Regions from separate parts of the Shewanella sp. GutCb genome, predicted to be linked through region 4. Evidence: predicted binding sites of a transcription regulator. Region 4 holds the regulator's gene; each other region holds the start of a gene.
What was found. Region 4 encodes sigma-54, which starts transcription at its own class of promoters, with help from an activator protein. Its sites were predicted from a motif close to GTTGGCACGNNNNTNGNNT; they were not measured.

Region 1: a site for sigma-54 is predicted at 3,352-3,370, ahead of glnA (glutamate--ammonia ligase). Genes of this name have one in related genera too.
Region 2: a site for sigma-54 is predicted at 3,967-3,985, ahead of CXF86_RS00265 (nitric-oxide reductase large subunit). Genes of this name have one in related genera too.
Region 3: a site for sigma-54 is predicted at 5,450-5,468, ahead of CXF86_RS02075 (LruC domain-containing protein). Genes of this name have one in related genera too.

The regions. Positions count from the first base shown of each region.
Region 1 is NZ_PJBL01000013.1:23,633-31,598, forward strand. It holds gene CXF86_RS07610 (carbohydrate-binding family V/XII) at 1-1,640, opposite strand, end outside; gene glnA (glutamate--ammonia ligase) at 1,859-3,268, opposite strand; gene typA (translational GTPase TypA) at 3,990-5,819, shown strand; gene CXF86_RS07625 (hypothetical protein) at 6,129-6,395, opposite strand; gene CXF86_RS07630 (DUF418 domain-containing protein) at 6,440-7,588, opposite strand.
Region 2 is NZ_PJBL01000001.1:51,875-59,840, reverse strand. It holds gene CXF86_RS00285 (NAD(P)H-dependent flavin oxidoreductase) at 1-69, shown strand, start outside; gene CXF86_RS00280 (hypothetical protein) at 296-1,159, opposite strand; gene hldE (bifunctional D-glycero-beta-D-manno-heptose-7-phosphate kinase/D-glycero-beta-D-manno-heptose 1-phosphate adenylyltransferase HldE) at 1,199-2,629, opposite strand; gene CXF86_RS00270 (LpxL/LpxP family Kdo(2)-lipid IV(A) lauroyl/palmitoleoyl acyltransferase) at 2,749-3,675, shown strand; gene CXF86_RS00265 (nitric-oxide reductase large subunit) at 4,032-6,326, shown strand; gene norR (nitric oxide reductase transcriptional regulator NorR) at 6,495-7,966, shown strand, end outside.
Region 3 is NZ_PJBL01000002.1:61,966-69,931, reverse strand. It holds gene CXF86_RS02095 (HD-GYP domain-containing protein) at 1-756, shown strand, start outside; gene CXF86_RS02090 (lipid-binding SYLF domain-containing protein) at 1,200-1,784, shown strand; gene CXF86_RS02085 (CIA30 family protein) at 1,845-2,447, opposite strand; gene CXF86_RS02080 (hypothetical protein) at 2,719-3,237, opposite strand; gene CXF86_RS02075 (LruC domain-containing protein) at 3,249-5,408, opposite strand; gene bshA (N-acetyl-alpha-D-glucosaminyl L-malate synthase BshA) at 5,717-6,880, shown strand; gene CXF86_RS02065 (cation:dicarboxylate symporter family transporter) at 6,896-7,966, shown strand, end outside.
Region 4 is NZ_PJBL01000020.1:45,032-52,997, reverse strand. It holds gene kdsC (3-deoxy-manno-octulosonate-8-phosphatase KdsC) at 1-127, shown strand, start outside; gene lptC (LPS export ABC transporter periplasmic protein LptC) at 124-681, shown strand; gene lptA (lipopolysaccharide transport periplasmic protein LptA) at 745-1,293, shown strand; gene lptB (LPS export ABC transporter ATP-binding protein) at 1,290-2,021, shown strand; gene CXF86_RS12065 (RNA polymerase factor sigma-54) at 2,159-3,670, shown strand; gene hpf (ribosome hibernation promoting factor) at 3,701-3,988, shown strand; gene ptsN (PTS IIA-like nitrogen regulatory protein PtsN) at 3,991-4,434, shown strand; gene rapZ (RNase adapter RapZ) at 4,903-5,757, shown strand; gene CXF86_RS12045 (HPr family phosphocarrier protein) at 5,744-6,019, shown strand; gene mgtE (magnesium transporter) at 6,105-7,469, shown strand; gene CXF86_RS12035 (molybdate ABC transporter substrate-binding protein) at 7,566-7,966, opposite strand, start outside.

The DNA.
Region 1 (7,966 bases), on a different contig from region 4:
TAACCGCCACAGCATCGGCCTGGATGATAGTTATTACCCCAGCCAGCATTCCAGCCAACCCCCACGCTAAAGAAACCATTGCTCCAACTCACACCGACGTTCCAGCCTGTCCAAGGGTTATAACCAACATGTAATCCCCAAGTCGGTGGTCTTGGATAATAGTAACGGCCCCAGTAGGGTGGGTAGTACCAGCCTGTGCCATATACAGGTACACCGTAATAGGGGTAGGACCACATATAGCCTGGAGTGTAACCCACATAGACAACCTCGGGTGTAGAGTCATAAATCTCGACATAAGTGGTGTTATACACAGGTGAGCTTGGGGGGATTTTTGCAATCTCGTCTGTCGGGATGTTATCTGCGACTGTCCATGGGCCTTTAGCCGCTGAAGCGACAAACCAAACGGCATTATCTACTGCGTAGTACTGACCGTTTATTTTCAATACCTGAGTGGAGGTGTTAACGGCATAAGCGACCTTAGTACCTGGGATTGCATCAAACTTAGGCTCACCATCGTATTCAACAGTTAGCTTTGTTTCACTGCGCTTAATCGCAGCAGTTTGTGGTATTTGCGCATCGAGCATCGCTTGGTCTGCTTCTGTGGTGCCTGCAACAGAAACACGTAGGCCTCCAATATCGGACTCAGGTGGGATATCATTAAAACTCGTCGGCAGCTTATCGGCGCGAACAAACTCCCAAGGTCCAGCTTCCTTCTTGGCTTTAAACCAGCGCCCCGACAGCAATAAATACATATCACCTGAAGAAACCTCTCTAATCCATGCGGTCTCTGTGTTGCTGACGTACAGCAGCTTGCCTTCGGTCAGGCTTTTCCATCTGGGCTTACCCTCTGTTGCGACCAATTCGGTGGCGGTGTTTACGGCGATGACGGCGGGTGCTGAGGCACTTTTTGCTGGAGTGGCATCTTCAGGTTTAGGAAGCATTTTAACGAGGTCTTCAGGCGGATATTCGGTTGTTTGCCAAGGGCCCATGGGGTTGTCTGCGGTGTACCAGAACGTACCGCTGCTGAGGTATAACTTTTTAGTCTGTTGGTTACGTGCAACCGCAAATGGCGTGTTTAATGCTCGCTCATAAGGGCTGCCTTCTATTTCCCTAAATTGCGGCGCGCCGTCGAAAGACAGCAGTACACTGAGTTGCTGACGGAAAATAATGTTGGGGGCATCGTTCTTAATGTTCTCTAAGCTTTGTTTCTCTTGTTTAGCATTGGCGAGACTGGCAGAAAGGCGCTCCATTGAGATATTAAAACTACTGCTGCCTAGGGCTTTTTCTACCACTTCGGTAAAGCGCTGCTCGTCTGCTTCAGTCGACTCTGGCCAGCGAACCTGAGTGACTTTAACGTCTCTAACGGTAGCGTTATCGGTATTGGTATCGATGCGTGCACTAAACCAAAAAGCGCCAAAAACGGGCTCGTCTCTATCGATGAGTTCGAGAGACATTGCCGCACGCCCTTGCAGAATATTACCGTTAAGTGATTCAGGCTGTGGCTGATATACCACTATGGTGCCCTCTTTTTCGGTTACCTCTTGTGGCCACTCAATCGCGTTAGCATTGGCTAGACCCAATAGCATCATCATGATTACGGCGAGGGTTGAGCGGAAACATGCAAAAATTTTAGCTGACATAGCAGTCCCTTCTGTTTTGATCGAGTGGTGAATATCAAGCTAACACGCTGGCTATTGTAATGGTTAAACTTTATTCAGAATAACTATAGTTGTTCATTATTATAATCGCATTATGGACAAAAATATTATTGATTTATAAGCACAAAAAAGCCCTAAACGTTTCCGCTTAGGGCTTTCTAAATGGCGCTTTAACTACGCCATTAACTCAGTTTTTAAGTTTACAAGCTGTAATAAAGCTCGAACTCTACAGGGTGAGTCGTTTGGTTAACACGTTCAACATCAGCAGTCTTAAGCTTGATGTATGAATCGATGAAATCATTGCTAAATACTTCGCCACGAGTTAGGAACTCACGGTCAGCGTCTAGACACTCAAGTGCATTTTCCAGTGAAGTGGCAACTGTTGGGATTTCAGCCGCTTCTTCTGGTGGTAAGTCATATAGATCTTTATCCATTGCTTCGCCTGGATGGATCTTATTTTGGATCCCGTCAAGACCAGCCATTAGCATTGCAGAGAATGCTAAATATGGGTTAGCCATTGGGTCACCAAAACGTAATTCAATACGACGACCTTTAGCACTTGGTACTACTGGGATACGGATAGAAGCACTACGGTTGGCTGCTGAGTAAGCAAGCATTACTGGCGCTTCAAAGTGTGGAATAAGACGCTTGTATGAGTTCGTTGCTGGGTTTGCAAATGCATTAATTGCGCGAGCATGCTTGATGATGCCGCCGATGTAGAACAATGCTGTTTCGCTTAGGCCTGCATACTTGTCGCCAGCAAAAATGTTCACGCCATCTTTTGCTAGAGATTGATGCACGTGCATGCCGCTACCGTTATCACCAACGATTGGCTTAGGCATAAAGGTTGCTGTTTTGTTGTAGGCGTCAGCCACGTTATGGACAACATATTTAAGCACCTGAACTTCATCCGCTTTAAGCGTAAGCGTATTAAAGCGAGTGGCGATTTCGTTTTGACCAGCAGTGGCGACTTCGTGATGATGTGCTTCAACAACTTGGCCCATCTCTTCAAGTACAAGACACATTGCTGAACGTATGTCTTGTGAAGAATCAACTGGCCCTACTGGGAAATAACCGCCTTTAACGCCTGGACGGTGACCTTTGTTGCCGCCTTCGTAGCTGGTACCTGAGTTCCAAGCGGCTTCTACAGCGTCAACTTTGTAAAAACAACCTGACATGTCAGCGCCATATCTAACGTCATCGAATAGGAAGAACTCTGGCTCAGGACCAATCAATACTGTATCGGCGATACCAGTAGAGCGTAAGTAGTCTTCTGCTTTCTTAGCAATTGAGCGTGGGTCACGGTTGTAACCTGTCATTGTGCCTGGGTTTAGAATATCGCAACGAATGTTTGCGGTTGTTTCAGCAGTGAACGGGTCAAGTACGAAACTTGCAGCATCAGGCATGAGCACCATGTCTGATTCGTTAATGCCTTTCCAACCTGAAATTGAAGAGCCGTCAAACATCTTACCGTCTTCGAAAAAGTCTTCATCAACCTGGTGGCTTGGGATCGAAACGTGATGCTCTTTACCTATGGTATCGGTAAAACGTAGATCAACAAACTTAACTTCTAATTCTTGTAGTTGTTGTAAAACTGATTCTGCTGACATTCTAAAGTCTCCGAGTAGGGTAAAGGGTTATCCCTTGTTTTTTATCTTAATGCTTAACGCAATATGCGATTCTGCTATCTGTAAAGCGAGAGTCGTGCCAATCATGTAACATTATGATTTATATGAATTCTAAATCATACTAAAAATATAAAGTTAGCTTTAACGCACCATTTTGGTGCGGCAAGCGGATCAAAATGGTGCACGCGCCATCATTGTGCAGCTAGACTGTTTTCATATTGACTAGCCGTTGGCTAATGGTTAAAAGCAAGACAACAGAATAGCCAAGAATAAGACTTTTTTATAGGGGACAAGTCAAAGAAAAATCAACCAAATGTAGATAAGTGTTATTCAGATAAAAGACAGTTTCATGCCGCTCGCAGGCGTATCTGGTTAAACAGACTAAACTAGGAAGTCGACTAAAGGGGTCGTAAACAGGATGTTTAACAAAATTTATCACTTAAAAGGACGCTAAATGCCTCAAAGAGGTATTTAAAAGGAACGGGAATATAAATAATCCTATCAAAGATAATGATGGAAAGTGTATGTAAAGCGGACGTTATGACGGGAAAAAGCAACACGCATAAGTTATTTCTAACGATTGGTTAAAAATAATCCTGTGAGATACTCGCCACCTAGAGTAGAATGTCACGCTTTTTATAGCAACAACTATAATCGTTTGGTTTTAGTGGTTGTCAGTACCCCCCCCTATATATTTATACCGATGGTAAGAGGTTTAGCCGTGTTAGAGAATTTACGTAACATCGCCATTATTGCACACGTTGACCATGGTAAGACTACCTTGGTTGATAAGCTGCTGGCGCAGTCAGGAACCCTTGAGACTCGAGGAGAAGCCACTGAGCGGGTGATGGATTCAAATGATCTTGAAAAAGAACGTGGTATCACGATTCTGGCCAAGAACACTGCCATCAAGTGGAACGATTACCGTATCAACATCGTTGATACCCCTGGTCACGCCGATTTCGGTGGTGAGGTTGAGCGTGTTCTATCTATGGTTGACTCAGTATTACTACTAGTTGACGCAGTTGATGGTCCAATGCCACAAACTCGTTTCGTGACTAAGAAAGCATTTGCTCAAGGTCTTAAGCCAATCGTTGTTATCAACAAGATTGACCGTCCTGGCGCACGTCCTGATTGGGTTATCGACCAAGTATTTGACTTGTTCGACAACCTAGGCGCAACCGATGAGCAACTAGATTTTCCAATCGTTTATGCTTCTGCACTAAACGGTTTCGCTTCTCTTGATCCAGAAGTCTCAGATGGTGACATGACTCCTCTATTTGAAACTATCGTTGAGAAAGTTTCATCTCCTGACGCTGATGCTGAAGGTGATTTCCAGATGCAGATCTCTCAAATCGATTACAACTCATACGTGGGTGTTATCGGTATTGGTCGTATCAAGCGTGGTAGCGTTAAGACTAACCAACAGGTCACTATTATTGGTGCTGATGGTAAGAAACGTAACGGTAAGATGGGCCAAGTATTAGGCTACATGGGCCTAGAACGTAACGAAGTCGAGATTGCTAACGCTGGTGATATCGTTGCAATTACGGGTCTTGGTCAGTTGCTAATTTCTGACACTGTTTGTGCAACTAACAACGTAGAAGCATTACCAGCTTTGTCTGTTGATGAACCAACACTAACAATGACCTTCCAGGTCAACACCTCTCCATTCGCTGGTAAAGAAGGTAAGTACGTAACTTCACGTAACATCCTTGAGCGTCTGCAGCAGGAACTTGTTCATAACGTAGCACTACGTGTTGAAGAAACTGAAAGCCCAGATCGTTTCCGCGTATCGGGTCGTGGTGAACTTCACCTTTCAATTTTGATTGAAAACATGCGTCGTGAAGGTTACGAGCTAGCTGTTTCTCGTCCAGAAGTTATCGTTAAAGAGATTGATGGCGAGATGTGTGAGCCATTCGAAAACTTGACTGTTGACGTTGAAGAGCAACATCAAGGTGCTGTTATCGAGAAGCTTGGTATCCGTAAGGGTGACATGAAAGACATGCAGATGGATGGTAAGGGTCGTGTACGTATCGATTTTGTTATCCCTAGCCGTGGTCTAATTGGTTTCCAAACTGACTTTATGACAGCCACTTCAGGTTCTGGTCTTATTTACCATTCATTCGACCATTACGGTCCTGTGAAAGGTGGTGATATTGGTCAACGCGCCCGTGGCGTATTGGTCTCTAACGCAACTGGTAAAGCACTGACATTCGCATTGTTTAACCTTCAAGCTCGTGGTCGTCTGTTTATTACTCACGCTGCTGAAGTTTATGAAGGTCAAGTTGTTGGTCTTCACGCTCGTGCAAACGATTTGACTGTTAACTGTTTGAAAGGTAAGCAGCTAACTAACATGCGTGCATCGGGTACCGATGAAGCACAAGTACTGACTCCGCATATCGACATGACACTTGAGCAAGCGCTTGAGTTCATCGATGATGATGAGCTAGTTGAAGTAACACCGCTGAACATTCGTGTTCGTAAGCGTTACTTGAGCGAAAACGATCGTAAGCGTCATAACCGCAAGTAATCGTTTCGTTTAGCTTCAGTCCTTAAAAGGATTGAGCGCTAAGAAGAAGCCCTGAACATGAAAATGTTTGGGGCTTTTTTATACATGGTCATAAATGTTCCATTCATTTATTGGCATTCCCTCCTTGACCCACAGGGATGTGAGGAATGCCTAAGTGATATAGGGAATATCATAGGCCTTGGCTGTCAGATGTATTTATCCTCGAAGTACAGGATGTACTAAGAGGGGGTTATGTCTTGCTAACTATTGATTAACTACAGCGGTCCATTGGGTAATTGATCTATACGTAGCCTCAACGACTAAACCCATTTAGTAGTAACTTGCAGCAGCACCGGCCATGATCACGACAAATATCGCAAGCATGCGGATAGTTTTGTTATATTGCACTTCAGGTAATTGATACTTCAACAACCTTTGTCTGGCAACATATACGTGTATTACGGCCAAGCCGAGCAAGCAAGGTGTAATAGTGAGTGCGCCGTTTATCGCGGAGTGCACTGCTAGTGCACATAAAGCGAATGCTGCAGAAAACCAAACACAGGCAAGAACTGTACTTTCATTCGTTTTAACTGTCATAGAACGCCTTTGGATGTTGGTAGAAAATAAGCTTGAATCAGTTATCAGGCTAGTGGTTTGCTCTGAGCTAGTCTACGCCATAACCATTCCAATGGCCCTTGCTTGAAATACTTAAGGTAGACAGTTGCGAGCATGATTTGAAAAATAGAGAAACCAAGCGCAATCAACATATAGCCTGGCCTGTCGAGTGTGTTCACTAGTGTTGGCGCAAAATAGCGAAACACTAGTACTCCACAAATTGACTGCAGGATGTATAGGCTTAATGATAATTGGCCTACCTTCTGTAATGGCGCCAATACAGTGGAACGGTTTTGACATATTTTAACCAGTATATGAATGTAAATCAGCGCCATAGGTATTGCGCTGACGATAACGGCAACACCTGATAGGGTATTTAATATAGGATCTGTTGAAAGAGTCAGTAAGCTATCGAAAACCGATAATAGTACCGTCGCCACTGCAAGCTGGATAAGTTGGTTTTTGTTAAAGCCGTGCTCAAAAATGCCTTTACGGTAAAGCGCTATGCCAAGCAGCATTAAGCCTGCTGATAACCACATAAGAGTTAATGGGATAACAAATAGCATCGTTGCAAATATCGTCAATTGCATCGTCAGCTGTTCTGCATACGATCCAAACCATATTAGGGACTCCTCTTCAAATAGCGCAGATCCACGTATAAATTTTTCCTCGGGAGATAATAGGCTCATCAGGGTGAGGAGCAGCACAGGGGCAGCGATAAACAAAAGTGATTTTTTTAGCAGTTTATTGTGATCAAGTTTAAGGTAACAAAGTGCCACAAACCCACTGAGTGCATAGGTAAAAAGTACGTCACCAGACCAGATGAAAATAGTGTGTATCACCCCGAAAATCACAAGCCACTTCAACCTGGATTTCACTAATTGATAAGCATCTCTATTTTGTGCTGACAATCTGTCGAACTGAATCGCCAATCCGACCCCAAATAGCATTGAAAACAAACTAATGAAGCGGCCTTCAATAAAAAAATTGCTGAACAACTCCACTAAAATGTCATGCAATGGGTTGGATTCATGGCTGGCGTAGCCTGAAATAGCATTGCCAAAAAAGTAGATATTGATGAACAAAATGCCCAATACAGCTAAGCCACGAATAACATCGATATTAGCGTTACGATCAAAATCTGTCGGGTTCTGCGATGGGTTATTTATTATCACGGTTAACGGTTCCATGTTTTTTGCTTGCACTCCAAGTGCAATAATAGGCTAGACAATATTATACCAGTTCCATTAAATATGTGATCAATTCAGAGCTGTCTCAGGGCTTTCAATTCTAGGCGCATTGTTGAAGAAATGGTTATTCCCTTTTGAGACTTGCAACGCAGTAATGGAAGTCCTGAGAAGCTCACGTAGTGCGGGTTTAAAATCACTTTATGCTACGTATGTGGTTTTCGATATAGAATAACTATTAGCTACAATCGACTTACTTGCCTACAGTGATTTTAATTCCCGCTGAATGACCAACTATTTAATGGAATTGGTATTAGCATTAAGCCGCTTGCGAAATCACGACATCTACAATCGATTACCTTTCAT
Region 2 (7,966 bases), on a different contig from region 4:
GACCGAAGTGGCTGTAAAGAGATTTCTGCTACTAAGTTAACCTATGAGTTATGGGGTGACGGCATTTAATCGGGTAGCCTGAGGTATCTAGCCTCAAAAAGACAGGACAGCTATATCTTTAATAGACTTTCTATTTCAAACTTAAATGCCGAGTGATTGTGCTTTTCTAACCCAGTGTAGGTGCAGCTGAGGCCGTCGAAAGCAGGCAATTGGAACCACATGCTTCAAAAAAACCACTTCTGCCCAAGGGGAAATAGGTAAGCCTCTACCTTAAAGGAACCCTGCTTACAAACCCCTACAGTCTGGGCTTTAGACTCGAACCATCTTGATCCATACTTTGATCTACAAGCCACTGCACTGCATCAGTCTGTCCCATTAACTTAATCAATGTCGGCTTAAAATAATGTCCTAAAGCGGGTTTGCGCCAATACATATATTCCGGCAGTGGTTGCACTGTCCCAGCACCGAATGTACGCTGAATCAGGCTTGAAAATTCAGCTAAACTATCAGCGGTTGGCAGTGCTATCGTCGGCCAAAAGTCAGCTAAAAATGTATTAAAACTGTTGAACGCGGTGAGCTCTTTGGCGCTATAACGCGCAAGAGCTTGCGACATGATAGGCACACTCCAATGGGACATAAATGCCACATTTGCCATTACATCAATGTTACGACGATGATATTGCTGCCACGCTAAGCTCAAGCTGTTAGTTTCTTTGGCGATACGCCAAATCAGATAGATATCCGCTAACCACTCATGTTGAAAAGGACTGGAGATCTCAGCATTCATGGTCTTAAGCGCTTCAATTGCTTGAAGGTGGCCTAATTCATGCCAATAGGTCAGTTCATCCTGCCGATTAAGACTCAAAGAAAAGTCCCCTTCTCCCCAGTTAACACTGCGTTTGAGGGGAAGCTGGCTAAAGTCGGTTACTAATACGCCTGCGACGTCGACATGCTTGAGAGGTAACACCATCGCGGCGCGCGCGCCCAATGACATTTGTATCAGCTGAGTGTTAGGTAACTGTTTTCTGGCAGAAGGAGGGAGTTGACTTAAGCAAACTTCAAGCTGCTTAAGCTCGCAAACAAGGGCTTTCTTAGAACCGATATCATCCCAAATAAAGCCACTTGTCAGCGCGATGCTAAAAACTAATGAGTTCAGCATTAATTAGATAACATTATTGATCTTTACGCATGGCTTTCACTAGCGATTAGCCATGATGTTTTCAATAATCGCCGTGGTTGAAATACCCTCTTCGAAGCCGAGTACTTTAACCTTGCCCCCCGCAGCAATCACCTCTTCGCCACCCGCAATATCTTCAACCTTGTAATCGCCGCCTTTTACCAGCAGATCAGGCAACAAGCGAGCAATCACGCGTTGCGGTGTATCTTCACTGAAAGGGACCACCCAATCAACCGAAGCAAGACCGGCTAACACTGCCATTCGTCTGTCTTCTGGGTTTACCGGACGCCCTTCGCCTTTCAGGCGTTTGACTGAAGCGTCGCTATTAACAGCAACGATTAATCGATCACCTAGGGCTTTGGCCTGTTGCAGGTAACTAACGTGTCCAGCATGTAAAATATCAAAGCAGCCATTGGTCATGACCACACGCTCACCACGCAGCTTAGCTTGCTCTAGCGCGTACATTAGCTGGTCTTCACTCACTGCACCGAAACCTGATTCACCTTGATTCAAAGAGAGCGCTTCGATTAACTCAATTCTGGTCACCGTTGAGGTGCCTAACTTGGCAACCACTATTCCTGCTGCCGTATTAGCAATAGCGCACGCTTGTGGTAAATCACTGCCTGCGGCAATCGCTGTCGCTAGCGCTGAAATAACGGTATCACCCGCACCCGTCACATCGTAAACCTCGCGTGCAACCGTGGGGATATGCAGCTCAGGCTGATCTTTAGTGATTAATGTCATGCCTTTTTCTGAACGCGTTACCAACATGGCATTGAGCTCAAATTGCGACAACAAAGACTGGGCTTTAGCGACTAAGTCTGCTTCTGATTCAACCTTGCCCACTACCGCTTCAAATTCACCCATGTTTGGCGTTAATAGATAAGCACCACGGTAACGAGCAAAATCACTGCCTTTAGGATCCACTAACACTTTGACCCCTTTGTCGTTCGCCGATTGAATAAAGGCTTCAGGAGAAACGAGGGCGCCTTTAGCGTAATCAGACAGCACTGCCACATCGACATTGTCTAACTGTGAAATGGTTTTTGCTAGCAGCGCATCACTTTCTACTTTCGAGTAACTCTCTTCAAAATCCAAACGCAGCAATTGCTGATTGCGCGACATCACTCGTAGTTTAGTGATCGTCGGCTTGCCAGCAACTCGATGCCAATTAGGCTCAACGCCGAATGCTTGCACACCAATGGTCAATGCGTCAGCCGTTTCATCAACACCGACGATGCCAGCAAGACTCGCTGCGCCGCCTAGCGTGGCAATGTTAATCGCCACATTCGCCGCGCCGCCAGGTCGATCTTCAATCTGTTCGACTTTAACAACGGGGACGGGTGCTTCAGGAGAGATACGCGCAGTCGTGCCCGCCCAGTAGCGATCTAACATTACATCACCAACGACGAGTACCTTGGCGTTTTCAAATGCTGGCAGAGAAATCTTCATAATGGCCGTGTGTTTTGCAAATTTACTGATGATTGTACCTAATTTTTAATGATTTTGAGTGAGTTTGAGTGAGTTTGCGTTAGAATAATGAGTAATTTTTCAATGTATTCGAGTTTTCCGTGGTAGAAAAAGCCCAGTTGTCATCTCATCTTTATCATCCTAAGTACTGGCCCCTGTGGCTAGGCGTTGCGATGATGCGCTTAACACAAGTGTTGCCATTACCTCTCCAAATGAAGATTGGCGCGGCTATTGGCAGAATTGCCATGAAGTTTGCCCGCAAACGGGTTAACACTGCCAAGCGTAATTTGCAGCTGTGCTTTCCTGATATGGGCGAAGCAGAACAGCAAACGCTATTACGCGAAAACTTTGAACAAACAGGCAAAGCGATCTTCGATACCATCAATGCATGGTGGTGGTCGGATGAAAAAATTCAACAACATATGAGTATTAAAGGTCAAGAGCATGTCGAGCAAACCCTGAACAGTGGCCAAGGGGTCATACTGTACGCCGTTCACTGCCTGCCTTTAGAGATGGGTGCTCGTATCTTTGGCCAGTTCCAGCCAGGAGTGGGCGTTTACCGACCGCATAATAATGCCGTAATTGAGTATCTGCAGGTCAAAGGTCGATTACGATCTAATAAAGCGCTAGTGCCCAAAAGAGATTTACGCCAAATGGTGCGTAGCTTAAGAGCCCCCAACGTCATTTGGTACACTGCCGATCAAGATTTTGGTCGTTCGAGTGCCACATTCATCCCTTTTTTCGCGGTTAAAGAAGCCGCCACCATTACCGGTGCCACCACACTGGCACGGCTGGGTAAAGCCAAGGTTCTGCCCTTTTTTGTTGAACGAAACAGTACAGACACAGGCTATAACATCGAAGTCCAAGCGCCGTTAGAAGACTTTCCAGGCGAAAACGAGATTGAAGATGCCAAGCGGGGTAATCGAATTATTGAAGACATTATTTGCCGTAATAAAGGTCAATATATGTGGCTGCATCGACGTTTTAAGACCCGCCCAAAACCTGAAGACCCGTCCTTATATAAATAACCCCCTAGCCCTTTGCAGCATTTGCAAAGGGCTTTGTTTAGCTCACTTTCGTTCAACAAGTAGCCCTTTCTACATTCTCATACTCCAATGTCCTCATGCTTAGCCATACTCGACATTCTCAGCCCGATAAGTATTTATTTCCACACGATTTCCTACGTCGATTACTTTTCGAACGCCACGCTAATGTCAAAAAGACAATTAGGTGTCATAAGGACACTTAAGGCGCTGTCCTTATGACATCGCTACTATAAATAAAAACAACAATATCCTTTTAAAACAGCAGCTTCAACTATTGGCATGCTATCTGCTATAGCAAGCTACGCCTGAATAATAATACCGTTGCGCTAAGAGGACTTATGAGCAAACAAAGACTAACGGCAATTGCACTACTACTGGTGCTAATTGCTTCATTTACTGTACTACTGAGTATTGGTAGTGAAATCTATCGAGAAAAGCCGCCAATACCGACAGCTTTTGTTGATAGCCAAGGACAAACACTATTTAGTCAAAATGACATCGAACAAGGACAATTGGTTTGGCGCTCTATGGGGGGGCATCAACTGGGTTCTATATGGGGACATGGTTCATATGTTGCTCCAGACTGGACTGCAGACTGGTTACATAAAGAAGCTCAGGCTTGGCTAGATATCACCGCAAAGCAGCGTTTCAAGATCCCGTTTACGCAACTAAATACCCAGCAACAAGCAGGACTAGAGCAAGGCTTGCGCGAAGATATTCGCCGTAATACGGTTGTTGAGCAAGCTAATGGTGATACCTATATCACTCTTTCAGACACGCGTATTGCAGCCATTAAACAGGTAGAGCAACATTATTTAGCGCTATTTGGTGATGACCCAGAGTTATCATCTCTTAGAGAACAATATGCAATGAAAGAGGGTACCGTTCCGAGCTTAGATCGCCGTGAAAAGCTCAATGGTTTTCTATTTTGGGGCGCTTGGGCTGCAATAACAGAACGTCCAGATGCCGATTATACCTACACCAATAACTGGCCATTCGATCCACAAATTGGTAATACGCCAACATCAGACAACGTGGTTTGGTCAATCTTAAGTTTTGTGACTCTTATTGCGGGTATCGGTGCATTAGTCTGGCATCACGCGAGCTGTAAACATGACAGTTTGCCAAAGCCTGCCGAACAAGACCCACTCTTCTTCACTAAACCCACTAAATCACAACGCGCTGTAGGGAAGTACTTCGTTACTGCGATAGGCTTGTTTCTATTGCAAATATTACTCGGAGGGATCACCGCACACTACGCGGTTGAAGGGCAAAATTTTTACGGTATTCCACTGTCAGAAATTCTCCCTTACTCCGTCACGCGTACTTGGCATACACAACTTGCCGTATTCTGGATTGCAACGGTTTGGTTAGGTACAGGTCTTTATATTGCCCCTGCATTATCGGGCTATGAACCTAAGTTCCAACGCATCGGTGTAAACGTACTTTGGGTTGCACTTCTGGTAGTTGTGCTCGGCTCTATGGCAGGGGAATGGATTGGTGTTCAGCAGTATTTTGACCTAGACATGAATTTCTTATTCGGTCATCAAGGTTATGAATATATCGATTTAGGCCGAGTGTGGCAGATATTACTGCTGGTAGGATTATTGATCTGGCTTGCCCTTGTGACAGCAGCAATGCGCCCTGCGTTAAAAGTTAAAGGCGAGATGCGCCCGGTTATTTGGGTACTGTACGCCTCGTGTGTAGCGATTGGTTTATTCTATGGTGCAGGCCTATTTATGGGTAAGCATACCAACCTTGCGATTGCTGAATACTGGCGCTGGTGGGTGGTTCACTTATGGGTAGAGGGGTTCTTCGAAACCTTCGCTACCTCTGTGGTCGCCTTAATGCTTGTACGCCTTGGACTTATCCGTGCTCGCAGCGCAAATGCAGCGGTACTCTTCACCACGGTTATTTTCTTAACAGGTGGTTTAATCGGCACCTTGCATCACTTGTACTTTACCGGTACACCAACCTCAGTGATTGCATGGGGCGCGATTTTCTCGGCTCTAGAAGTGGTACCACTGGCACTGATTGGTTTTGAAGCGGTTGAAAGTTATCGCTTACGTGCAGCAAGCCCTTGGATGATCCGTTACAAGTGGGCGATTATGTTTTTCGTTGCAACCGCATTTTGGAACTTAGTCGGCGCTGGGATCTTGGGTTTCCTCATCAATCCACCTATCGCGTTGTACTTTATCCAAGGTCTAAATACTACCGCAACTCACGCCCACGCAGCGTTCATGGGGGTATATGGAATGCTAGGTATGGGACTGATGTTATTCTGCTTACGTGGATTAACAGGACAAATGCAGTGGAATGAGAAGCTTCTAAAAGGCGCCTTCTGGACCATGAATATTGGCTTAGCCGCCATGGTATTTATGTCTCTACTGCCCGTTGGCATAGTGCAGTTCTTTGCCGTTATCGACAATGGTTACTGGTTTGCTCGTTCACCAGAAGTGATCCATAGTCCACTGGTTGAAACACTGGTTTGGATGCGTATGCCTGGTGATATTCTATTTGGCTTTGGTGGCTTATTTATGGGCTACTTCTTCTTTGATATTATCAAAAAAGCCATTGTTAAGAAGAAAACAGCGAGCGCACTAGATGACAGTCAAGCATCAGCTAACGCTTAACAACGTTAAATGATACAGACTCAAGGGCGCTATTTGTAGCGCCCTTTTCTTTATCTAATACACGGTACATTTGACACTGTTCATCATTCGCATTAATGTCAAAAAGACAAACACCTCCCATCACTCAGAAAGTATGAGTTTTGTTGTAATACTTTATGGAAATTCTCTATGTCTTTAAGCCAAACTGATCTTACCCGCATCGCCTTAGATATTACTGCTGGGCTTTCTGATCATGATAGATTCTCGCGCTTACTCGATACCATAAGGCAAACCTTGCATTGCGACGCTGCCGCACTACTGCAATTTACCGGACAACAATTTAACCCTCTGGCAATTGATGGCCTCAGCCCAGATGTACTCGGGCGACGATTTATTATCAGCGAACACCCAAGACTCGAAGCCATTGCACGCGCTGGCGATATCGTGCGCTTTCCAGCTGACAGTGAACTGCCTGATCCTTACGATGGCCTGATCCCTCACCAAGGTGATAACTTAGTGGTGCACGCTTGCATCGGACTCCCCTTGCTTGCTAATGGCGACCTGATTGGCGCTGTCACCATCGACGGTTTTGACCCTAAGCAATTTAACGATTTTAGTGACAATGAGCTGCGCACACTCAGTGCGCTTGCGGCAGCTTCGCTTAACAATGCCTTGATGATCGATAAACTCGAGAAACAGGCTGTCCAGTCACAGGAAATACCCTCTGCGAGCCGTATTAACGCTGATACTCGTGTAGAAATGATAGGCCACTCAATGGCGATAAATTCACTTAAAAATGAGCTTAACGTGGTCGCGAATACCGATCTAAACGTGCTTATTTTAGGGGAAACAGGTACAGGTAAAGAGTTGGTGGCAAAATCGGTGCATCAACTTTCGCATCGTGCAAAACAGCCTCTCGTCTACTTAAACTGCGCAGCGTTGCCAGAATCCGTTGCTGAGAGTGAGCTATTTGGTCATGTTAAAGGCGCGTTTACCGGTGCAATAAGTCATCGTAGTGGCAAGTTTGAAAAAGCTGACAACGGCACCTTGTTTTTAGATGAAATTGGCGAACTGCCATTAGGGTTACAAGCCAAGTTATTAAGAGTATTGCAGTACGGCGACCTACAGAAAGTAGGTTCTGATAAGAGCTTGAAAGTTGATGTGAGAATCATTGCCGCAACCAATAAAGACCTTAAAAAGGAGGTACTTGCAGGACGCTTTAGAGCCGACCTTTACCACCGACTCAGTGTATTCCCAATCGTCGTACCGCCCCTAAGAGAACGTGATGGTGATGTCACTTTATTAAGCGGTTTTTTTGTAGAACGCTGTCGCCAAAAACTAGGCCTTAAAAGCCTTAGATTAGATGCAAGCAGCCTTGCCATTCTCAATGGCTACGACTGGCCCGGCAACATCCGAGAGTTAGAACATGTGCTGCACCGAGCATCGGTGCTATCTCGCGCCCAATCATCATCGGACAGCTGCCTTATCTCGCAGCAACATTTTGACTTCCATGTGGAGCCGCAAACCAGCGTCACTAACACTAAAATAGTCCCTAGCCATACTGCGCACCCCAGCCATCAAACGTTAAAGCAAGCTACCGCAACTTTTCAATCACAGTATATTCAGCAAGTATTAACTGAAAACGAAGGTAACTGGGCGGC
Region 3 (7,966 bases), on a different contig from region 4:
ACCGCTGAGGATGAATTAAGAGGGTTGGAACTGGGCGCTGTTGATTACATCACTAAGCCATTTAACCCACCGATAGTGATGCAAAGAGTACGCACTCAGTTAGCGCTTTTTAACCAAAGTAGAGAGTTAGCCATTAAGGTTAAACAAAAGACTGCGGAGCTTGCCGATACGCAATTAAAAGTCATTCAAAAGTTAGGACGAGCAGCTGAATACAAAGATAATGAAACAGGTATGCACGTCATTAGAATGAGTCATTACACCCATATATTGGCTAAAGCCGCAGGAATGTGTGAAGCCGATGCTGATATGTTAATGGCAGCGGCGCCGATGCACGATATTGGTAAAATAGGTATCAATGATGCGATATTACGTAAGCCTGGCAAGCTGACGGATGAAGAGTTTATTGAGATGAAAAAGCATGCTCAAATTGGGGCTGAGATCATCGGTGACAATGAATCAGAACTGTTACAAATGGCCAAGATAGTGGCCATTAGCCACCATGAAAAATGGAACGGTGCAGGTTATCCAAACGGATTAAAAGGGGAGAATATTCCTCGTATAGGTCGTATCGTGGCGATTGCAGATGTGTTTGATGCGCTTACTAGCGAGCGACCTTATAAGCGAGCATGGACAGTACAAGATGCGGTATCGTTACTGCAACAAGAAGCCGGTGAGCATTTCGATCCACAATTAGTGCCATTATTTATCGAGCATATTGATGAAGTGACAGAGATTATGGAATCCTTTAAAGATTAAGGGTCACTATCCACTTAGGTATCTCAGTTTACTGGCTAGCAATCATTACTTAAGCGTTCAGTCGTTATGGGTAATGCTTTTTAAATGCTGAGAGTTGCAATCGTAAATTGACGATAAAATAGCAGCTGTTTATAAAAGTAGTTCTAATGAATAAAAGTGCATTTTTAGTGAGGATGTGCTTATTTTTAAATATCCCATCAATTTTACCGTATAGCGCCACAACCAGCAGCATTACTGAGTTGTAAGGTTACCAATGCAGTTGCGCCTAAGATGTTAGTTAAAGTGATTCAACATTGGTTAAGCAAGAGAGTGATATATAGTCGAATCAATAACTTGATTCTTGTGCTATAGCTTATATACCTGAATCCAAGTTTTTAGCTGATGTCACTTTTTATGCGCGTGCGAGTTTGTACGCTCTTTTGTTTTACCAAAAGGATAAAACTATGTTCCAACTGAATAAACTTAAGCTTGCGGCAATTCTAGTTCCAGCGGTACTTGTAGGTTGCGCAACGGGAAACACTCCCGATGATAAAAAGATGAATGCTCGTGAAGAGACTCAAGCTGCATTACAAGAGATCTATAAGGAGCACCCAGAAGCCAAGTCAGCAGTCGCTGAGTCAGTCGGTTATGTTGTTTGTACTGGAAGTAATACTTATCTATTTGCACTGTCTACCGGTGGTGGCGTTTGCGTTTTACATGAGGGAGGCAAAAAATCCTATTATCGATTTGCAACCGGTGGCGTTGGCGCAGGCATTGGTTGGAAGCAACTCGCATTCGTTCAAGCTTTCATGAATAAGGAGCCTTTGACACGTTATAAAGAGTCCGGTTATGAAGGTCAAGCACAGGCTGAAGCCAGTGCTAAGTATGATGAAAGTGGCGATCAAGCATCGGCAAATCAATCTGTCGATATCTCAGGAGTCAAAACCTACCAAGTTAACTTAATGGGCGCAGCGGCACAGGCGACGGTCCAAGGTTATAAATATTGGGAAACAGACTTTACTGATGATTTCATTGAGAAAGAAAAGTAAGCGGGTTTAACATGAGAATGCCAGGTTAACAACCTGGCTTTTTTGCTTTAAAGAGATGGCTTATTCCACTTCAAGAGCTTTAAATGAAAGCGAGAATTTACCGGGCTGCTTATCAGCGAGTAAAAAACCTACCTGCTTAATATTGTCCAGTCTTAGATTCGGAGCACTAATCGTTCGTCCTCTAAACACCGCTACAAACTCTTTTGCGTGAAAGCTCAATGCTAGCCATTGGTTTTTTTCTGTTTTAAAGGGGCGTGTGTAAGCGATAGAATCCCTTTTATCATCAGTGCGAAGTCGCAGCTGATACTCTCTTCCATCACCTTTTACTCGTATTTTTATCTGTTGTACTTCTGGCGGCAACGGACTCGATAAACTCGCTCGAGTAGAGGCAAATCCACCATTACGCTCTAGCGATAAATCACCACTAAAAGTGGCTATATCACCATCATTAATGATTGAGCTTGTCGATATCCCGCCCATAACAGAATCATTAATGATGTTCCATTTATCAGCGGTTTCTAGGACGAGTGGCTTGGCGTAACTGATTAAACTCATGGTTAGACTGCCTATTAGTAATGCAATATTGGCTGCAGAGTATCGTTTTGTTTTGGCGCTTAAAAACATCTTAATATAGCCGATTAAGCTAGGTATTAATCTAGGCATAAAAATCTCATGCTGAAGGCTTTATTAGCAATACGTTGAAGCCGCCCATTTGGATGACTCAATGAGCAGCGATATGAGTCAAATTCAAGGTTTGTTATTTTTGTAAACTTGAACTCGAATTGCATAATGCGAAGCTAGCGTTTTAGTATTGCCTAATATTCAGGGCTGTAATATAAAATCCAGTTAAGCTTTGTGAGATAACCTAAGGCAAAAAATTACAGCGATGCATGGTGTTGCACATCGCTGTAAAAGTGGCTGTTACCGGGAGGTGTTAGTTCATGGTGAGTACTTGTTCCTCGTTATCGGCCATATAACTCCACTCCTGATATTGTGGATTTTGACCTTCATAGAACCAGATAACTGCAATTAATTGACTCTCATGATTAGCAATTTTTAGCTGTTTACTGATCTTACCGTCGCTCAGTGGGCCTCTAAATAGGCAGGAGTCGAAGTTAACTGTATAGCTTCCTGCTTGATTCTGATAATCATCACAGAGTGAAAAATAGCCACGACTTTGATTACTTTTATCTACGTTGATGGTTAGCATATAAGCAGCCTGCATTACGTTGTCGGCATCGACTACTAAGTCATCTAGTGACGTTGGATCTGGTGCTGGTTCTGGATCTGGTGTCACCGGTGGCGTTATTGTTATTGGTGTTGGCGTCACCGCCACAGGTGCAGGTGTTGGGCTATCACCATCACCGCCGCCACCGCATGCAGTAAGAGTAATAAAGGAGAATGCGACTAGACTGCTTGGCATTGAGATAAATTTTATAAGTTGAGTTTTCATGACATTCTCCATTAATCGTTAAAGATCAGTGCTTGATTAGCATTTTCATACCAAGTTGGATTGGTGGTACCCGTGTTGTCGGCGGCAAAATCAACAAACTCGGTATAAGCGTTGTCTAAGCGTTGATTTTCTTTTGGGTGCTTCCAGGTGACAGGTATTTCAATTGCCCAAGCCATGCCATTTTTATTCTGGAAGTATTGACCAGCGCTAGGGTCGGAAGCATCTTCTCTGTAACCAAAGTAATTGCTGGAGAACTTATCTGTAGGGGCTTGGTTTTTCAGATGAACCTCCAGTTGACGACCAGGATTTGCTCCCACTGCATTTTTAGCCGCAGAGCCATGATCGGTATTTGGCGTGGCAAAGATGAATGGGTCATAAGGGAATGCTGGAATGACACTCTCAGACACAGGGCTGTCAAATGGGATATCAAGTGACCATGTGGTTCTGAAAGCACTCTCACAGCCTGTTTCGGTGCGTAGAAATTCGCAGCCTTGTTCAAGCGTGACGTAATCAGATAAATCTTGAGTGAAGATAAAAACTGCGTTGGTTTGCCCGGTCTCTAACGGCGAACTATCTTGTGCAATGTCATCAATAGTCCAATTAATTAAAGACTCTTTAATTTTATTGCGACCAACGCCAGGCAGATGCACACCAAATCCATTGTGGTAAGCGGCTCCCATTGCAGCCAGTTGCGCTTTGAAGCCGATACGTCGCACTTTATTGTCTTTAACATATTCAATAATACGCAGCTGTACCACTACGTCATTCATATCGAAGTCACCTTGATCTGGGTACAGATCCTCATAAGCGAGGGTGGTATAAGTTGACGATGAAGGGTAGTAGTTGATGGTAACGCCTGTTTCAGTGAGAGTAACGGCGTAGTCTTCAACTTCGCCATCTCCGACTCCGCCTGTTGCAGTGATATCTTGTTGGGTACTTAAACGAAAACGTGCCCAAGTGGGTCCCTCTTTAGCCCAAGTGGGTACTTCAATACTGATAGTATTGATACCGTTATCGAGCGGTTCGCCCAAAATGATCTGTTCTTCTAAATCAAAAGCGCCATTTTGGTTCCAGTCAAACCAAGCGTTGAGGTAACCGTCTCCACCTTTTGCTGTAACCAATAATATGGCGCTTTCACCAAGCTCAAAACCTGTTGGCATTGAAACGCCGTCCTCATCATCAGAGCTGTCGCTGGCATCATCAGATAAAGGGGAGACATATCCGTCGGATTCATTATCCACTGAGGCACCGAGGTATAGGCTGTCTGACATTGCGTGTCGGGCACCGTTTGATGCCAGCAGTGTCCCGTATGAATCAGGTGCATCCCCAAAATCGACTGACTCGCCAACGGTAACTTCGGCTAAAGCACATCGTGCGCCATCATTACTAGAAGAGGCGGGTCCATAAGCAAATAGCACAGCACTAGGAGATGCTTCTTCTACGTTAACTTTGTAGATATTACCGTTGCTGTTATTACTGACATATAAGTTGCCATCAGGATCAAAAAATTGTGCGCCAAATATAAAGTTACCTGAATTAGAGGTGATGACTGGGCCTAAATCGGTAGCTTCTGCGGTAGTCGTATCGATGCGAAGTAGCTTACCCGTAGAGCCATTGCTAATACTGTAGGCGTAGCCATCAGTAGGGTGAAAGGCTAAATCGGTAATATTATAATTGGCAAAATTCTTACTGCCGGGAATGATTGTCATGTTGTAACTGGCAGGGTTATCGAGTGGGATTTTAAACATCCCTTTACCTTTACGGTATCCATACCAAATGTTTTCAGTCACCGCAACGTCACCAACATAAAAATTACCTGCCGCTGCGGCGGATGCATCTTTAATAACATTAAGAGCAGCAATTTGATAATCATCGCCAGCTCGGCCCAGTGTCGCATTTGAATAATCCCAACCGTAAATATAGTTATCATGATAGTTAAAACCGACACCGTTGTAGCCGCTACCTGTGCCCATATCGTCTGACAATACGGTGTAGCTACCCGTGGCTAAGTTTACGCCGTAGCTTTTTGGAGTATTTGATTGTTTTTGAATGACAAAAGCTTCTGTTGGACAAGCGCTAAATGGCTCAGACGCATTAACATTCGCTGATATAAGAAGGCTCAGAATTAAAGGTGAACTGCAGCTAGATGAAATAGATTTGGATATTTTCATAATGCTTCTCTCGCTGTAACGTTATCAAAGTAAATTGAATAGAGCATAAGCCGTGCCAATAATTAAAATCATTATTTATCAACATCTTATGTGTTTTTTGTTTTGTTTTAAGAACTCTTATTCGCATTTTGCAAATAGAGATGACAGCTACGGGTGGGATAAAAGGGGCTAATATCTACGGATTCATGTGAATAATGGTCGAAGAGAGGGCGTATATTTTTCATACTACTTGGCTTAACTCTATATCAATGCTAAGTTTTATCGGTACGTAACATTTTATTAACTATTGTTTAGGTGGTAGTAAATTTATGTCGAAATTGCGCATAGGGATTGTGTGCCACCCCAGCATCGGTGGCTCAGGTTTAGTTGCAACGGAATTGGGTCTTGGCTTGGCAAAGCTTGGCCATGAAGTTCATTTTATTTCCAGTGTCAGACCATTCAAGCTGATTGAAGATTCTCAACGATTATTTTTTCATTCTGTCGAAGCTATTAACTATCCGCTTTTTTCTGATCCTTTATATACCTTTGCTTTAACTGCAAAAATAGTCGAAGTTGCAGAGCAATATCAACTGGATGTTGTTCATGCTCACTACTCAATCCCGCATTCGTTATGTGCGTATCTCGCCTGTGAGATAAGTACCCACAAATTTTCTACCGTCACCACTATTCACGGCACCGATGTCACTATTGTTGGTCAAGACAAACCACTTTACCCGTTGAATAAATTTAGTATTCATAAAAGCACTAAAGTGACCACGGTTTCAGTTTATCAACGAAACTATATTTATAGCCATTTTGAAAAAGACAAAACAATAGAAGTGATTCATAACTTCATTGATCTAGCTGTTTTCACCCCAACAAGTGCCGACATTAATATCCGCCGACAAATGGCAATGGATGACGAAAAAGTGGTGATGCATGTCTCTAATTTTAGGGCGCTTAAAAATACCGATACCGTCGTTAGGGCATTTTACTTGCTACTTAGAAAGGTAAATGCTCGTTTAGTCCTACTTGGAAGCGGGCCTTATATCGATAAGATTAAAGAGCAGTGTGAAAAACTAGATATTTTGCAGCACGTCACCTTCATGGGATCGGTTACGCATGTGGAGTCATTTCTCCCCAATGCTGATTGCATGATCCAACCAAGCTATAGAGAGTCATTTAGCATGGTATTACTTGAAGCGATGGCCTGTGAAGTACCAACCGTCAGCAGCAATGTTGATGGGGTCCCGGAAGTCGTAGAGGAAGGCGTCAGCGGCTTTATGTTTGATCCGGATGATGCATTAGGGATGGCGAAAGCAATGGAAGGGATCTTGAGCGACCCTGATAAGCAGCAAGAGATGGGGCAAGCCGGTCGCCGTCGAGCAAGAGCATTATTTAGCCCTGCACAAAAAATTGGTCAATACGTGGAATGCTATTACGACGCAATTGCTGAAGATGACATTGTGCCTCTTCAAGTAAGCATCAAATAAAAGGACAGGCTGATTATGGTCGATAAAACAACGGTAGCCGATAAACAGGATGATAGCGAGCTCGCAACATCGGTGATAGAAAAACCTAAAAAAAAGATGAGCATGTCGACATTGGTTTTACTGTCATTTGCGGCCGGGATCGCTTCAGGGCTGTTCTTTGGTGAGATGCTTGCGTGGATGTCTGTTATTGGTGATGCGTTTATCAAGCTGCTTCAAATGACGATTATCCCCTATATCATCGTTTCACTTATCTCCAGTTTAGGCAGTTTAACCATGGTCCAAGCAAAGTCGCTGGGCGTTAAAGTGGGTAAGCTGATGTTGGTGATCTGGTTGTTTGGTTTACTAACCATGTACCTGATAAAATATACTTTTCCTGACTGGCAAGCGGGTGAGTTCTTCAGTTTAACAGCGCTAGAAGATCCAAATTCGATTAACCTATTAGATATCTATATTCCCTCAAATCCGTTTTTCTCGCTGTCTAATAGTTATATCCCTGCGATAGTATTGTTCTGTGTTGCAACCGGTATTGCACTTATCTCAATAGACAAGAAAGATTCCTTGATGAGACCAATGCAACTGCTTGGTGAGGCATTTAATAAGGTCACTCAAAGCATTGTAAAACTGATGCCGATTGGTATTTTTGCCATGACTGCTGCCACGGCAGGAACCATGGACTTTGAGGAGTTTCAAAAGCTGCAAGTGTATTTTGTGGCTCATGTGGTGATGACAATAATTTTAACCTATTGGGTATTGCCAGCGATTTTAGCGACGATTACCCCTTTCTCGTACCGAGACATTACTGGCATTGCCAAAGATGCCATGATTACCGCTTTCGCTGCAGGTAATATTTTTATTGTTATCCCACTGCTTATCCAGCGAACTAAGGAATTGTTTCATAAATATAATATTGGTAATCAACAAACAGATGACTATGCCAATATTATTATCCCTGTAGTCTTTAGTTTTCCTAATCTGGGTAAGTTATTGACCATTGTTTTTGTGCTGTTTGCCGCTTGGTTTTCAGGTGAAGATATTGATTTTTTAACTTATGTACCTATGTCGATAAATGGCCTAATTAGTCTATTT
Region 4 (7,966 bases):
TTACGTGAAGCAACATGCTTTAATGACAACTCATATTAATGGTGGTCATGGCGCCCTTAGAGAGCTCACAGACTTGTTATTACTTAGCCAAGGTAAGTTTGAGTCGGCTCACGGGATGAGCATATGAATCGCGTCACCCTAGCGATTATCGCTTTATTTGGCACCGCACTGATCCTTTATTGGCAAGTGCAGTCTAAAAAAAGCGACCAAACGTTAGACATTGATATAAGCGAACGCCCTAACTACATCATCAATGATATGCGCAGCACTGAATACAATGAAGCGGGTCTCATTAATAGCAAAGTCACCGCCAAGCACATGGAACACTTTGAAGAAGCCAGTATGACTTACTTCACTGACCCGGTTTATTTGATCTATCCCGATGATGGTCAAGCCCAATGGCGTTTAACCGCGGCTAAAGGAACCCATAACAATTTAACCGGTAAGGTCTCATTGGAAAACAATGTTATTATCGATTCTATTAGTCCAGAAGAGCCGATCCAAACATTGTCTACCTCCTATTTAGAGCTTGATCTAGAGACGATGGTTATGACCTCTGATGAAATCATTTACGTCACTGGCAATGAGTTTGTGATTCAGGGAACAGGCCTTTATGCTGATCTTAACGCCCAAAGTGTAAAGTTGATCAGTCAAGTCGAAGGGATCTACGATGTTAAGTAAGCGATTCAAAAAACAAATATACTCACTCATGCTAGCAACCCAATAGCGGAGTAGAAGGAAGTTATGAAATACAATCAATCAATACTTGCAGGTCTGTTGTGTCTGCTTAGCATTAGTAGCTACGCGCAAGTCGATGACTTAAAGCAAGAAGTTAAAATTGCTGCTGCCAGCCAAGAAGCTGATATAAAAAATAATCAGGTGATCTTTTTTGGTCCTGTAGAAGTAACTCAGGGTTCAATTAAAATGAAGGCTGATGAATTACGGGTGTTCTCTAAAGAAGCGAGCTCAGGAAAAATACTCGTGGCTACGGGTAATCCTGCGACATATACCCAAATGATGGAAGATGGCCGCCCGGCGATGGCAAGTGCGAAAGAGATCCGTTATGAGTTGGCAACAAGAACCTTAACCTTGTTAGGTAATGCAACCTTGGAGCAAGAGGGCAGCCAAGTCACGGGTAACCGCATCAAGTACAATATCGGACTACAAAAATTAGTCGCAGAAAGTACAGGTAAAGGTAATGATCGCGTGATCACTATCATTCAGCCTGAAGCTTATCAAGAAGAGACGCCTGAAACCCCAGCCGCACCCATTAAAAAGCAGGAACAGCAATGACCCAAAAAACGCTGACCGTACGCAATTTAGCGAAAAGTTATAAGAGCCGAGCCGTTGTTCAAGATGTGAGTTTAACGGTCAAAACAGGGCAAATTGTTGGGTTATTGGGTCCTAATGGTGCAGGTAAAACCACAACATTTTATATGGTTGTTGGTTTAGTTCAGAGCGACAAGGGTCAGATCTTAATCGATGACGATGATTTAACCTTAGACCCAATGCATCTCCGAGCACGTAAAGGCATTGGCTACTTGCCACAAGAGGCAAGCATCTTTAGAAAGCTCTCAGTGCGTGACAATATCATGGCAGTATTACAGACTCGCAAAGATATCAATAACGAGCAGCGTGAAGAGCAACTTGAACACCTACTCGAAGAGTTTCACATCACCCATATCCGCGATAGCCAAGGCATGGCGTTATCAGGTGGTGAACGCCGCAGAGTTGAAATTGCTCGAGCACTGGCAGCCAACCCAAAGTTTATTCTACTCGATGAACCTTTTGCCGGCGTTGATCCAATATCGGTTATCGATATTAAAAAGATTATTGAACAGTTAAAAAGCCGTGGCTTAGGGGTGTTGATCACAGACCACAATGTGCGTGAAACATTGGACGTTTGTGAACATGCCTATATCGTAAGTCACGGAAATTTGATTGCAGAAGGCACACCTGCCGAGATATTAGATAATCAGCAGGTTCGAGCAGTGTACTTAGGTGAACAATTCAGGCTATAGTTAACCCACAGTATGCGGGTTTAATTGTATAGCATTAGCTAAGTATATGAATACAATCAAAGTGTTGACTCTTTAAGCTCTCTTCGTCAAATCACCGAGCTTCAACGTTTAATTACAGTGTAGGGAATAGCGGTAAGATGAAAGCGTCACTCCAGCTCAAAATGGGTCAGCAGCTAACTATGACTCCACAATTACAGCAGGCTATTCGCCTTTTGCAATTGTCCTCTTTAGAGCTGCAGCAAGAGATCCAGCAAGCATTAGACTCTAATCCACTGCTTGAATTAGATGAAGAGCAATCCGATGGCGAGCCTATCAGCAACGAAGATAGAACCACCAGTGACTCTGACAGCTATTCAGAGTCGGATAGCGACAATGAATACAGCAGTAACACAGATGTTGATCCACAGCAGGATAGCGCTGCGGTAGACACCTCTGATGCATTAACGCAAGATTCAATGCCAGATGAACTCCCAATGGATACTACTTGGGATGAAGTCTATACCGTGTCTTCGAATTCAAGCTCCGGCGGAATGCGCGATGATGATATGCCATTCCAAGGCGAAACCACTGAAGGTTTATACGAACATCTTGAATGGCAGAAAAATCTAACGCCTTTTTCTGATAATGACCTAGCGATTGCCACCGCCATTATTGATGCGGTTGATGAGCGAGGTTACCTTACTCAGAATTGTGAAGATATTCTTGAAGCAATGGGCGATCCAGAGATCGAGATAGACGAAGTGGAAGCCGTACTCAAACGCGTGCAGCATTTCGACCCTATCGGCGTCGCAGCCAGAGATCTCAGTGAATGTCTGCTTATCCAATTAGCTCAATATGCAGAAACAACACCCCATATAGACAATGCTCGCCTGCTCATTAAAGATTACTTAGATTTGATTGCTGGACGTGATTTTAGGCAATTGATGCGTAAGACTAAGCTCAAAGAGGATGACCTGCGTGATGCTATCACGCTTATTCAAACCTTGAACCCAAGACCGGGCCTGGCAGTCACGCGAAGTAAAGACGAATATGTGATCCCCGACGTTTCAGTGACAAAAAAGAAAGGCCGTTGGGTGGTTGAACTCAACCCCGACTACATGCCAAAAATCAACGTCAATCAACACTATGCTTCGATGGCTCGTAGCCAAAAAAATCAAGCAGATGGCCAATTTATTCGTAGTCACTTACAAGAAGCTAAATGGTTTATTAAAAGCATTGAGAGTCGTAATGAGACCCTCCTAAAAGTCTCCAACTGTATTGTGAAGTTCCAACAGGGATTTTTCGAATATGGTGATGAAGCCATGAAACCTATGGTACTCAACGACATTGCTGAAGCCGTAGAGATGCATGAATCCACTATCTCAAGGGTGACCACACAAAAGTATATGCATACCCCTAGAGGTATTTTCGAGTTAAAGTATTTCTTCTCTAGTCATGTCGGAACCGACGACGGTGGAGAGTGCTCATCAACAGCAATTAGAGCGTTTATTAAGAAGTTAGTCGCAGCTGAAAACCAACAGAAACCATTAAGCGATAGCAAAATGGCGCAACTGTTGGCAGAACAGGGGATTAAAGTTGCTCGACGTACCATCGCGAAATACCGCGAAGCAATGATGATCCCGCCCTCAAACCAACGCAAGAGTTTATAACTAAAATTAGACACTTGGAGGAATCTTTCTATGCAAATTAACCTTACTGGGCATCACATTGAAATCACTGCGTCACTGCGCAGTTATGTTGAAGAAAAATTTACAAAGCTTGAACGTCATTTCGATCAGATCAATAATGTGCACGTCATATTGAATGTTGAAAAAATGCAACAGATTGCCGAAGCACGAATTCACCTGAAAAAAGGTGAAGTTTTTGCCACTTCGGAACATGCGGACATGTACGCCGCAATCGACTCCCTGATCGACAAATTAGATCGTCAGGTTATTAAACACAAAGAGAAGCTGACCAAACACTAACGATGGAACTATGTACCATCCTGCAGCCGGAATGCACTACCTGTGCCACTCCGGGCAGTAAGAAAAAAGTACTGGAACTCATCAGCGATATTGCCGCTGCCCAGTACCCTACCCTTTCTTCACAAGAGATTTTCGAAAGCCTGTTGGCTCGCGAAAAAATGGGTAGCACAGGTATAGGCAACGGTATAGCAATCCCTCACGGGAGATTGGCTAATATTGACCATCCATTGGGCATATTAATCAAATGTGAAACACCGATATCTTTTGACTCGATAGATAAGCAACCGGTTGATATATTATTTGCCCTGTTAGTGCCCGCAGATCAATGTGAGCAACATCTCGCGACGCTGTCTTCAATGGCAGAAAAGCTTAACGACAAAGCGATCGTGAAGCAGTTGAGAAAAAGTAAGAGTGAATCTGAGTTATATGACTTAATCACTCAATAGTGAGAGGTCTCTGATCTGTCGAGCTTAGTTTTTACGCATTTTTTGATGTTCAAGAAGTACAAGACATGAGCAAAGAGAAACGCTTACACACTCTTGTAGGAATAGCTTAGAAACACTTAAACCAGTGTTCCTAAGCTATTGTTGCCGTGTTATAGGCTATTTGTGGAGAATAATTAAACTGCATTGCCTCCGTATCGTCCCACCTCGCCAAAATAATGTATAAACTGCGGTAAAAACAAACCTAAAAGTGCAACTATCTCGACGGACTCAAGTCCGTAAGTCGCTAGAGATTACCGATATACAAGCAGTAAGATTTAACGACCTAGGCATTTATTACAGCAATATTATTTATTATTACCAACTAGCCTAAGCTATTGCTTTAAGCCAGAAAAAAGTTAATCTATAATCTTGTACACCCCGTATACATTTATAAAACATTAATTCTAACTTTTATTAGGTAGTGAAAAGATGAAACTCGTTCTAGTCTCTGGTCGTTCCGGCTCAGGCAAATCAGTACTGTTAAGAATGCTAGAAGATCTCGGCTATTATTGTGTCGATAATCTACCATTGCCAATGATGGGCACCCTGCTTGAACAACTTTCTGGTAACTCAGAGTTAGTCGCTATTAGTGTTGATATCCGCAACATGCCAGAAAAAGAGAACGAATGGATTAAGCATCTGACCAATTTGCCAGAAGGCGTGGAGTTATTGAGCTTCTTTTTAAACTCTAGCGATGAAGTGCTCCTCAAGCGCTACAACGAAACTCGTCGTCTGCACCCTTTGTCTCATGCAAACATTTCATTAAAAGAAGCAATTCAGCTTGAAGGGCGCCAGTTGGAACCGCTCGCTAAGATCGTTGACCATTATATTGATACTTCTACCCTCAATATTTACGATCTCAATGACCAAGTACGTGAGATCTTATTAGGCAACGTCGATAAAGAGCTGATGATCAAGTTTGAGTCTTTTGGGTTTAAACATGGCATGCCAACTGAAGCTGATTTTATGTTTGACGTTCGATTTCTTCCAAATCCACATTGGGAGCCGGATCTCAGACCCATGACAGGGCTCGATAAACCCGTGCAAGAGTTTTTAAATCTGCACCCTACAGTCAATAAGTTTATCTGGCAGATCGAGAATTTATTGGAGACTTGGTTACCCGATTTAGAACGTAACAACCGCAGCTACCTCACTATCGCTATTGGTTGTACTGGTGGCCAGCATCGCTCTGTTTATGTCACAGAACGACTCGCTGAACACTTCAAAAAAGGCCGACATAAAGTCACTTCTAGCCATAGAGAGTTAAAAAATGCCAACGATTGAACGGCAAGTCACCATCTGCAATAAGCTCGGGCTACATGCCAGAGCGGCAACAAAACTGGTGGTTTTAGCCTCAGAATTTGATGCCCAAATCACTATTATTCAAGGTGAAAAGCAAGCTTCAGCGGTAAGTGTACTAGGCTTACTCATGTTAGAAACTGGAATGGGTAAATCCATACAGCTTCTCGCCAACGGCCCAGATGCAAAACCAGCGTTAGATGCCATATGTCATTTGATCAATACCAAATTCGACGAAGATAATTAGTCCGTCCATTTTCCTAATATTTGTTATTTATCCCCCTTTACTTACGTTATGATAAGCGCCTTTTAAAAGACCCTGCGAGGGACCCATGCCGATTGAAGTCTTAGACAACGAAACAACAGACCAACGCCTCAATCAGCTAAATAAAGCATTAGGTAGCGGGATGTTTGTTCATGTCCGCAATATGTTGCAGGATATGGCAGCCACCGATATCGCCTTTATTCTCGAATCTTCGCCGCCCCGCACCCGCCAAGTTTTATGGCAATTGATTGACCAAGAGCACACAGGTGAAATTCTTGATGAGTTAGGCGAAGAGCTTAAAGACAATCTTATTCGCCAAATGAGTCCAGAGCGCGTCGCTAAAGCGGCTGAAAGCATGGATACCGATGACTTAGCCTACATTCTTAGAAGCTTACCAGACAGCATCTTTAATGAAGTGCTGCAGTCGATGAGTGCCCAAGACCGTGTCAGGGTTGAGCAGGCGCTCTCTTATCCCGATGATACTGCTGGCAGTATCATGAATACCGATACTGTAACCCTAAGACCCGACGTCAATATCGATGTGATATTGCGCTATTTGAGAATTCGCGGCGAACTGCCAGCCGCAACCGATATGCTGTATGTGGTCGATAAACAGGACCGAGTACTCGGCGGTGTGCGCATTGCCGATCTACTCACCTGTAATCCAGATTCATCGATTAGAGAGATCATGGCCGCCGATCTCGAAGCTATTCCCGTGGGTATGTCCGACAGTGAAGTGGCGCAACTGTTTGAGCGTCATGACTGGGTTTCTGCCCCCGTTATTGATGATGATAACAAGTTGCTTGGCCGTATTACCATTGATGATGTGGTCGATGTTATTCGAGAAGATGCCGAACATTCGATGATGGGTATGGCAGGTATGGATGATGATACCGATACCTTTGGTCCTGTACTCAAAAGTACCTTTCGCCGTTCACTGTGGTTAACCGTCAACTTGTTTGCCGCGCTGCTCGCAGCATCGGTGAGTAATATGTTCGAAGGAACATTAGAGCAATTTGCCACTATCGCGATTTTAATGACCATTGTTCCCAGTATGGGCGGTGTTGCAGGTAATCAAACCTTAGCGCTGGTCATTCGTGGTATCGCCTTAGGCCAAATTGGTCAAAGTAACTCCAGGTGGCTTATTGGCAAAGAGCTTGCCATTGGCTTTCTGAATGGCTTGCTGTGGTCCGTTCTTGTGTTTGCAGCAGTGTGGGCTTGGAAAGGTGACATTACCTTGGGAGCAACGATTGGTGGAGCTATGCTCATCAACATGACGGTTGCAGGCCTTGCTGGCGCAAGTATTCCGTTATTGCTTAAAAAGATGAACATCGACCCAGCGCTTGCAGGCGGCATGGTATTAACCACAGTGACTGATGTTATCGGCTTATTTGCCTTCTTAGGACTGGCGACCGTATTCCTGATAAAGTAGCTTAAAGAAAGTTGAATAAACTAAAGACCGCCTTTTAGCTAATGCTAGAAAGCGGTCTTTTAGTATTCATCAATCTTCACGCAGAGCTTGTTGTATTTATCGTTTGAGTGGCGCTTTAAAACCATAGTCCGCTAAGATTGTTTGGCCCTTTTCAGATAACACAAACATTGCTAGTTTCCAGGCATCAGGTTGTGCAGCCTTTAACACGACTAAGCCATAATCTGCTCCCACCGCTATCTCATTGGGCAGCTGTACCACTTTCAAGCTAGGCACCTCTTTTTGTGCAAGAACAGCATTAGTGCAATAGGTTAAAAAGATGTCAGCGCGATTATTTTCCATCACCCAACCATAGGTATTACGGCCACTAGGTGCTTTAGCACTGGTTTCACCGCCCGTTAGCTGTAATGCTTTGTTCTCTAATTTATTTTTCGCCCCAGCAACTAATGCATCAGCCCTTGCAAAAACCTTCCACGCGTAATCACCAGACGGATCGGCTT